3 regions of the Clostridium sp. AWRP genome follow, and region 2 is predicted to be linked to each of the others. Evidence: riboswitches for the same ligand, from Rfam matches in the RefSeq annotation. Region 2 holds a riboswitch; each other region holds the start of a gene.
The links. A riboswitch is a leader RNA that binds a small molecule or an ion and turns the genes downstream of it on or off. The one in region 2 is predicted to bind cyclic di-AMP.
Positions count from the first base shown of each region.

Region 1: linked by a shared signal. The riboswitch ahead of DMR38_RS20040 (cell wall hydrolase) and the one ahead of DMR38_RS01955 (LysM peptidoglycan-binding domain-containing protein) in region 2 are both predicted to bind cyclic di-AMP.
Region 3: linked by a shared signal. The riboswitch ahead of ablA (lysine 2,3-aminomutase) and the one ahead of DMR38_RS01955 (LysM peptidoglycan-binding domain-containing protein) in region 2 are both predicted to bind cyclic di-AMP.

Region 1 covers NZ_CP029758.2:4,294,049-4,297,333, reverse strand. Annotated here, with positions in the region: gene trxA (thioredoxin) at 1-309, shown strand, start outside; gene DMR38_RS20045 (NAD(P)/FAD-dependent oxidoreductase) at 571-1,428, shown strand; gene DMR38_RS20040 (cell wall hydrolase) at 1,473-1,997, opposite strand; cyclic di-AMP (ydaO/yuaA leader) riboswitch at 2,000-2,127, opposite strand; gene cdaA (diadenylate cyclase CdaA) at 2,262-3,113, shown strand; gene DMR38_RS20030 (CdaR family protein) at 3,080-3,285, shown strand, end outside.
Region 2 covers NZ_CP029758.2:424,405-427,689, reverse strand. Annotated here, with positions in the region: gene DMR38_RS01960 (DUF116 domain-containing protein) at 1-1,124, opposite strand, end outside; cyclic di-AMP (ydaO/yuaA leader) riboswitch at 1,633-1,769, shown strand; gene DMR38_RS01955 (LysM peptidoglycan-binding domain-containing protein) at 1,777-2,538, shown strand; gene DMR38_RS01950 (pyridoxal phosphate-dependent aminotransferase) at 2,978-3,285, opposite strand, start outside.
Region 3 covers NZ_CP029758.2:3,248,137-3,251,421, forward strand. Annotated here, with positions in the region: gene DMR38_RS14910 (aspartate/glutamate racemase family protein) at 1-596, shown strand, start outside; gene DMR38_RS14915 (GGDEF domain-containing protein) at 743-1,363, opposite strand; cyclic di-AMP (ydaO/yuaA leader) riboswitch at 1,607-1,738, shown strand; gene ablA (lysine 2,3-aminomutase) at 1,888-3,159, shown strand; gene ablB (putative beta-lysine N-acetyltransferase) at 3,146-3,285, shown strand, end outside.

The DNA.
Region 1 (3,285 bases), 710 kb from region 2:
GAAATAAAAGATCAAAATTTTTCACAATCAATTGAAAATGCACCTACTCCTGTAGTTGTAGATTTCTGGGCTTCATGGTGTGGACCATGTAAAATGCTTTCTCCTGTAATAGAAGAAGTTTCAGATGAGTTGTCGGGAAAAGCAAAATTCTTTAAGTTAAATGTAGATGAGAATCCTGTTACAGCAGCGCAATTTAAAATTGCAAGTATTCCAACTGTAATGGTATTTAAAGATGGAAATATGGTAGATAAATTTGTTGGATTCAGACCAAAAGATGCAATAAAAGATGCTTTGAAAAAACATATATAGTTTAAATTCTGTTTAGGCATTTTCAAAGAAATAACTAGTCAGTATGCTAGCCTATTTTTTATCATACTGCGTTGGTAGAACCCTTAGATAGGATTCACTATCTGCGGAACCTGCCTCCTTGTCTGATAAAAAATATTCGTCGCATCTTTGACTTGTTATTTTCTTTCAAATGCCTTATTTCTTAAAATGACAAATTGACAATTTAGTTGATTTGTCATTTTAACTATGAAATTAGAAAATAAAAACTGGAGGTGATAGTATATGGATACTAGATATGATATTGCTATAGTAGGCAGCGGTCCTGCGGGACTGTCAGCAGCAATTAATGCAAAAATAAGAAATAAGAATATAATTGTTTTTGGAAGCAGTGAGCTCAGTGGTAAATTGATAAAAGCACCTAAAATAGATAATTACCTGGGGTTTCCTGGTATAACAGGAGTACAGTTAAAACATAGATTTCAGCAGCACGTAACAAACATGGGGATAAATATAACTTATGAAAGAATAAATACTATATATGCTATGGGACAATATTTTGGCGTTGCTGTAAATGAAAAAATGTATGAAGCAAGTGCAGTTATATTGGCAACTGGCATTGAATATACAAAACCATTAAAAGGAGAAGAAGAATTCCTTGGCAAGGGAGTTGGATATTGTGCTACCTGTGACGCACCCCTTTATAAAGGAAAGATCGTTACTATAATAGGGTATAATAAAGAAGCTGAAGCAGAAGCCAATTATGTAAATGAACTTGCTAAAAAAATATACTATATACCAATGTATAAAGAAAGCTTAGACTTAAATGAAAATATAGAAATAGTAAGAGATAAGGTCGTAGAGATATCTGGAGGAAATAAAGTAGAAAAGGTAATTTTGAAAAGCAAGGAAATAGTTACAGATGGAGTGTTTGTTTTAAAGGATAGCATAGCACCAGATAAATTGGTGCCGGGACTTATTATGGAAAATGGACACATAAAAGTAGATATGAATATGAAGACAAATATTGAAGGTTGTTTTGCAGCAGGAGATTGTGTGGGGAAACCTTATCAGTATATGAAAGCCGCAGGACAGGGACAGGTAGCAGCATTAAATGCTGTTTCTTATATTGACAAAAATTAATTAAAAAAGCCACCTCATCTTTAAAAAAAGATGAGGTGGCTTTTTTAGTTAGCTACAAAAAATACATGATGCCCTATAGTTTTCATATTTCTTTTATCTATGTTTTTCATCCATTGAGATGTGGCTATTTGGGGATTATAAAAGAAAATGGATTTACCTGAAGGATCTATACCCTTTAGAGCCTGAGAAACTGCACTATAACTACTTTCATTTGGAGATACATTTACAGTACCGTTTTTGACGCAGGAAAAAGCACCCCTTTGTTTTATAACGCCTTCTACTGTCTTTGGAAACTCAGGGTATTTTAATCTGTTTAGTATTACGGAAGCTACTGCTACCTGGCCTTCAAAAGGTTCTGAATTGCTCTCAGCATAAACAACTTTGGCCATTAAATCAACATCATTCTGAGTTATATATATCTTTTGATCAGAACAATTAAATACTTGCACGACTTCTTCCTGTCCGTTAAATGAATCGGAACTGGCACTGGTAAAATTCTTTGCAGTTACGTTAGAAAAAGGAATAAGTAACAGCAAAGAAAAAAGTATTAAACAAAAAATTTTTTTCAATCTAATCCTCTCCTTATTACCGACGGGGTTAGCTGACGGGTTCGGTAAAGGCATAACCTACGTAAATACGATTCACCCCAATGTTACTGGTTTCCCCGCGTTTTTAGTAAAACTTAGGCTAATGATATTGTACCCATATAAAAAAATAAAATACGATAAAAATGCATTTTATTAAAATTTTATAAAATAATTTATTACGTGATATAAACAATATCAAATAGTGTATAATTTAAATATATATTTATTGACAGGGTGGTGAGATGGGTGGAATTATTGCAAATGACAGCTAATTCAATAAGGAATATAAGTGTATCCTCCGTTATGGATATATTAGTAGTATCATATATACTCTATAAGGGATATATGCTTATAAAAGAAACTAGAGCTGAACAGCTTTTAAAGGGAATTATACTAATAATATTTCTTATACCGATAAGCAGCTTTTTCAATTTAACTATGCTCAATTGGATACTTACCAAGACTTTGACCATAGGTGTCCTTTCTATTGTTATTATATTTCAACCGGAAATTCGTCGGGCATTGGAACAGTTAGGAAGAACCGCTTTTAATGATAAGCACATTTTAGAGGATGAAGAGACTATGGAAAAGGTTATAACAGAAATTGCAAATTCAGTAGGGAATTTATCTGAAAGCAAAACAGGGGCACTCATTGTAATAGAACAAGTTACTGGACTTGGAGATATAATAAATACTGGGACTAAGATAGATGCTTTGGTATCATCTGCACTTCTAGAAAATATATTTGTAGTAAATACTCCACTGCATGATGGGGCAGCTGTAATAAGAAATAATAGAATAGTTTCAGCAGGATGTTTTTTGCCGCTTACTAGTAATAACGATTTAAACAAAAAGTTAGGTACAAGACATAGGGCTGCAATTGGTATATCAGAGAATTCTGATGCACTTATCATAGTGGTTTCAGAAGAGACTGGTACTATCTCTCTTGCCATGAATGGAAAGATTACAAGAAATTATACAAAGGATAGGTTGAAAAAAGTTCTTATAAATATAATGAAAAATAGGTTTCAGAAAAAGGATACATGGAGAGAGAGGGTGATTGGGTGGAAAGAAAAAATAAAAGGAACCAAATCCTAGTAAAAATATGCTGTGTAATAGCATCATTTATTCTATGGCTGTACATATTCAATGTAGAAGATCCTATGAGGGAAAGAAAGATTGTGGTACCTGTTACCATAGTGAATAAAGATGCGCTTGCTCAATCAAAACTTGTACAGGTAGATAATCAGCCTGCTAGTATATCTCTTTT
Region 2 (3,285 bases):
TTGCAGTTGATATCCGTCTGTATTCCATTGTTATCCCAATGACTTTTGCATCCGCAATAATCAAGGATAACACATTGTGGGACAAGGTTTAAGTTCCTAGCCTTTAGCCCACCTTCTATTAGGTTGAGTACACAAGCCACGCCTACAACGCCCACATCTCCATATCTAATATTTTTTGCATTTGAAAAGGCATCGGTTTCGTGGGGAACAATTAGAACTTGAAAGTTATGGGATTTTCCAAGTTTCGTAAGCTCATTTACCCTGCAGCTTTTAGAACAATTTCCACACAAGAAACCATCTTTGACCTTTTTTCTCTTGCATACCCCTTCTGGTTTTAAGCAAATGCAAGCAGGCAGGAGTACTTTTCTTTCCTTTGTCTTAACAAATAACTTTCTAAATGCATTACTTAATATCTCTGCTCCCACCATATTTAGATGGTACTCAACTTCCTTCCTACCACATAAAATATTATCCTCTCTTATTCCATAAAACCTATAGTTGGTGTTTAAAAATTTCTGTACATTTGGAGTATACAAGCCGAGTACCTCCCTGGATCTTTTTTCAAACCACAGTGATATTTTAAAGGCACACTTGTTTACTTTTATAATATATTCTTCACTGCTATTTTTTAAAAATAGCAGCCATGTGTTCATTCTCTTACATTCATATTTGAATTCCCCTGAAGCAGTTAACCAAAGTAGTAATTTTTCAAAGTCGCTTTCACCATAAGACACAGAAGAAGGCTTTACTTCTTTCTTTAAAAGATATTTACAGGCAAGCCTTCCCCTTAAATTATCGGCACTTTTTCTTAAAAATTTTGATTTTGTCCTTAAATTAAATAGAAGTTTTAAAACATTCAAAGACAGTCTATCTGCCTTTAAAGCTTTTGTTATATAAGTTCTCCATAAAACTCCAATGATTAAGAATTCAAGTTCATACTCTTCTCTACTTCTAAGTTCTTCTATACTATTATTCTTAATAAAATTTATAAAGTCTTCTATTATATTATCTGCTTCTATTTGAATTTTTTCCACGACTTCATTTGAAAAGTTGGATATACACTTGTAGTATTCATTTGAATTTTTAGATTCATCTCTAAGAAAATAGGTTATACAATTTTCCATAATATTCTCCTATTTAATCACATTTGAATTTTTATTATATAACTATATTATCACTTTTAATAACGAGAAGTTATATTATTAATTTTCACACATATATAAAATTTTTACTTAATATAAAAAAATTGTGAAGCAATTAATTCACAATGCACGATGCACAGTTCACAATTAAGGATGATTTTCTTCCGTTAAAACTTCAGAAAATCTAAAATATAGCACCATTGAAGCAAAGCTTCAATAAGCTTTGAATTTAAAATTTTTCGCAACACAGCGGAGAAAAATCTACCGAAATTGTGCATTGTGAACTGTGAATTGTGAATTCATTTAGGTCGTAAAGTTTTTAAACTGTGAAAGTTGAGTTAGGTTTCAATGCAGTTGACAATTCGCAGTGAAAAATTACTATTACAACAATTACTTCTATAAGAGTATTAAATTTATGTTGAAGTTTTTTTATGTCAATAGTTCCATCTATTTAATATGGATATACTCTGGGAATGCTGTTAGAATAGCAAACATAGACAAGCCTAAATCTCAGGAATGAGATGCGGGGGATAATTATTTTTTGGGGTGAATCTTTTTTACTAAAAAGTAGGGGTATCCCAATCCCGAACCCGTCAACTAACCTCGCAGGCAAAATTAAGGGGGATCTATATTTATGAATTTTAAAAAAATCAGGACAATGTTATTTGCCGCATTGTTGTGCACATTATCTTTTACTCAAGTACATGCAGCCAGTTACACTGTAAAACCTGGTGACTCTCTATTTAAAATAGGAGTATTATTTAAAACAAATGCAACTACAATCATTAATAACAATGGCTTAAGTGGAACTAGTATATATCCAGGTCAAGCTCTATATATTAATTCAAAGACCTATACTGTACAAGCCTCTGATACGCTTTACTTGATATCAAAAAAATTTGGCATATCTCTTGATACTTTAATTGCTGCCAATAGTAATGTAAGCAGTTATATCTACCCTGGACAAGTATTAAACATTCCTTCAGGTTACGTTTTTAAAGAGACAGCCTCTCCAAAATATATAATTTCCTGTACTGACAACGAGGTAGATTTGCTTGCAAGACTTGTAACTGCTGAAGCAGAAAGTGAACCTTATACAGCTAAAGTAGCCGTAGCTGCTGCAGTTATAAATAGAGTTCAAAGTTCTCAGTTTCCATCTACATTAAAAGACGTAATATACCAGGTATCCTATGGATATTATCAATTTACTCCAGTATTAAATGGATGGATAAACAAACCTGCTTCTGATAGTTCTAGGAAAGCTGCTTTAGAAGCATTATATGGTTCTGATCCAACAAAAGGAGCTATTTATTATTTTGATGATTCAACTACAAATACTTGGCTCTGGTCAAAACCCATTGCTTTAAGAGTTGGGAAACTAATATTCACATACTAGACCTTGTAGGGATCTTAAGCAAAAAAATCAACTTATACTTCGGATATTTTTTACAATCACAAGTACGTTAAATATTTTGATAAGTCTAAGCAGAAAATTTATAAAAACTTAAGGACTTTTGAAAACTCGTACCTCAAACAATTCAAAAGTCCTTAGTTTTTTTTATAAATTTTCCACTAAGACTTATATACAAAATATTTAAATGTTCTTGTTTATTGTAAAAATATCTTTACGTATAAGTTGATTTTTTAGTTAGAAAGCCTACAGTAATAAATACTGCAGCCAATATTAAACATTCAAGTTCTAATTGGTGCTATATTTTAGATTTTCTGAAGTACTAACGGAAGAAAATCATCCATAACTATTAATTCTTAACTCTTAATTTTTAATTATTAAAAAATATCCGCAGCATAAGTTTATTTTTATTTAGGAGCTATATTTAAAGATATTTCTTTGCAAGTTTATCAAAACTGTCTAAAGATTTCTCTATTTTATCATAAGAAATACAATAGGAAAGTCTAAAGTGACCAGGACATTTAAAGGATGAGCCTGGAACTATGAGCAGGTTAAATTTTTTTGCTTCCTTTGCAAATTCAACATCATCAGCAATTAATGACTTAGGGAATAAATAAAAGGCACCTTCAGGCTTAACACAGGAAAATCCTATTTTAACAAGATGATTGTATAGTAAATCTCTGTTCTTCTTATATATATTCATATCTACGCTTGAATCCAGACATTTTGCAA
Region 3 (3,285 bases), 1.8 Mb from region 2:
TTCATTCAGCTGAATGTATATTATATTCGGTAGACTTTAATGAAATAGAAATTCTTCAACATCAAAATAAATGGGAGGAATTATCAAATATAATGGTTAATGCTGCTCAAAGTCTTAAAAAAGGCGGCGCTGATTTTATCATAATATGTACTAATACAATGCATAAACTAGCTCCTGATATAGAAAGCAAAGCTGGAATCAAGGTTTTACATATAGCAGAAGCTGCAGGTAAAAAAATAATTGAAAAACATATAAAAACTGTAGGACTCCTTGGAACAAAATTTACTATGGAAGAAGGTTTTTATAAAAAAGTTCTTAAAGATAAATTCAATATAAACGTAAGTATTCCAGATGAAGATGGTAGAGAAGTTATTCACCAAATCATATACAATGAATTATGTAAAGGTGTAATAAAAAATTCATCAAGAGAAAAGTATAAGCAAATAATAAACAATCTGCATTTAAATGGTGCTGAAGGAATAGTTCTTGGCTGTACCGAAATACCTCTTTTGATACAACAAAAAGATGTAGATATCCCAATATTTGACACAACAACAATCCATGCTGTTTCTGCTGTTGAGTTTGCTTTAAAGTAAATAAACTAAAGAAATACTTTATACTATAACTGATATTCTAATATAAGGACAGCAGCAGAAGTAATTAACTGCTGTTCTTATATTAATTTTAATACCTATGCCATCCTATTATAAAAATAAAACGCCTTTTATTTTTATAACAAACATTATTTACTATATTTTTTAAACAAATCATCAAGAGCCTCTCTTAAAAGAAATGCTTCAGTTCTATCTGTTGACTTAGAAAGTCTAGAAAGTCTATCAAGTTGTGTTTTTGTAAAATAGTTAGACTTTAAAACCATACTTTCTGATTCAGAAAGACATATTCTATTTTTGCCCAGTTCTTTAGCCCTAAACAAAGCACTATCTGCTACTCTAAAAAGTTCAACTACATTCTTAGCATCTCTTGGATAACTTGCAATTCCAAAGCTTAAAGTAAAATAAATATCTTCTGTTTTCATATTATCACTTATGTCAAATGTATTATCTGATAAATACCTCCTTATTTCCTCTAATTGCATAAATCCCCTTTCAGCACCTTGTTTTGCAAGTAATATATTAAATTCATCACCATGTCTATAAATACTATCTTCAGGTAACAAATTATTATTTAAAATTAATATAAGCTTTTCTATTACTTTATCAGCAATATCATTTCCATATAAATTATTTATATTTTTAAAATTGTCAATATCTGCAATTACAATACTAAAAGGGCCTTCATTTTTTGATATCAATTCCTCCATTCTAGATACAATATACTCTTTAGAAACAAGCTCCCTATTCATCAAAACAACCTCCATATATGATCTTTAATTAATTTATTTATTACACTTCAGTATTAGTATTCTATGATTAAAATTAATTTTCCAAATATATAATACTATAATGCCATCTATAATTATAATTTCAAATCTAAAACTATTCCAGTAAAAAATAAATTTAATTTAGCATATGTTTGAATTTAGTATAGCAACATATATATGTTGACATATATATGTTGCTATGATATACTTATATATATAATTTAAATATTGATAATGCTTAATCACTTTGAGCGGGAGAACCAATTTTTGGGGTGAATCTTATCCACGTGATAGGTAGGGTTAATTTCTTCGATCCGAATCCGTCAGCTAATCTCGTAAGCATTGAAGGGAAGTTTCAATATATAATATATATTTTGTGCTTTTTTTACTATAAATATAATTAGTAGATTTAATAAGTTGCATTTCACTTCTCTGCAGCTTATTATTTTTTGCAGTGATTAAGCATCATCTTACAAATCACGAACTTTTGAAAGGAGTTTTTTAACTTGCAAAGGAACTATAAAGACATACCATTATGGAGAAATACTTCCCCAGACGAATGGAACAATTGGGAATGGCAAATTTCTAATAGAATTACGACATTAGCAGAATTAGAACAAGTTGTAAATCTTAATGATAAAGAGAAAGATGGTGTACAAGCAAGTCTGAAGAAATTACGAATGGCAATAACACCCTATTATGCTACATTAATTGACCCTAATGACTATAATTGTCCAATTAGAAGGCAGGCAATTCCGACAATTTATGAGACAGAAATTTCTAAATGTGACAGTAATGATCCATTACATGAAACTCTTGATTCACCAGTTCCAGGATTGACACATAGATATCCAGACAGAGTCCTTCTACTTATTACCCAACAATGTTCTATGTACTGCAGACATTGTACAAGAAGACGTTTTGCAGGACATGCTGATAAAACTTTATCAACCAGTAATTTGATAAGAGCTTTCAAATATATAAAAGCTCATAAAGAAGTACGTGATGTATTAATATCTGGTGGAGACGCACTATGTGTTTCAGATGAAAAATTAGAATTTATATTAAAAGAATTAAGTAAAATAGATAACGTTGAAGTGATAAGAATTGGTACAAGAGTTCCTGTTGTTATGCCTCAAAGGATAACTTCTAAACTATGCAATATTATAAAAAAATATCATCCAGTTTGGATTAATACACAATTTAATCATCCAAATGAAATAACCAAGGACTCAATATTAGCTTGTAATATGCTTGCTGACGCTGGAATTCCTCTTGGAAATCAATCTGTACTTCTAAAAAATATAAATGACTGCCCATACATTATGAAAAGCCTTGTACAAAAATTAGTAGCTAATAGAATAAGACCTTATTATATATATCAATGCGATTTATCTGAAGGAATAGAACATTTTAGAACACCTGTATCCGCTGGTATCGAAATTATGGAATTATTACGTGGACATACTTCTGGATTTGCAGTTCCCACTTTTGTAATTGATGCCCCTGGAGGAGGCGGTAAAATACCTATTAATCCTCAATATGTAGTTTCTCAATCACCTGACAAACTAATTCTTAGAAACTATGAAGGAGTATTGTGCACCTACACGGAGCCTTCTGATAAATCCCATAAATGTAAACATTGCGGAATATGTGATAAATTTAAAAATTATGAGTCTAAAGGGCTGGAAAAACTTTTTAGAAATGAAAAAAACTGCTTAATTCCAAAAGATAATTTTAGAATGAGAAGGAGGGAAATAAATAGTGCTCATAAATAGACCTAAATCTGATTATGATTACCATACCAAAATAGATGAAAATGATATATATGTTGATCATACTAATAATCGTGTAAAAATAATTAATTTTAATAATATATCACTGCAAAGCGTAAAACAGATAAT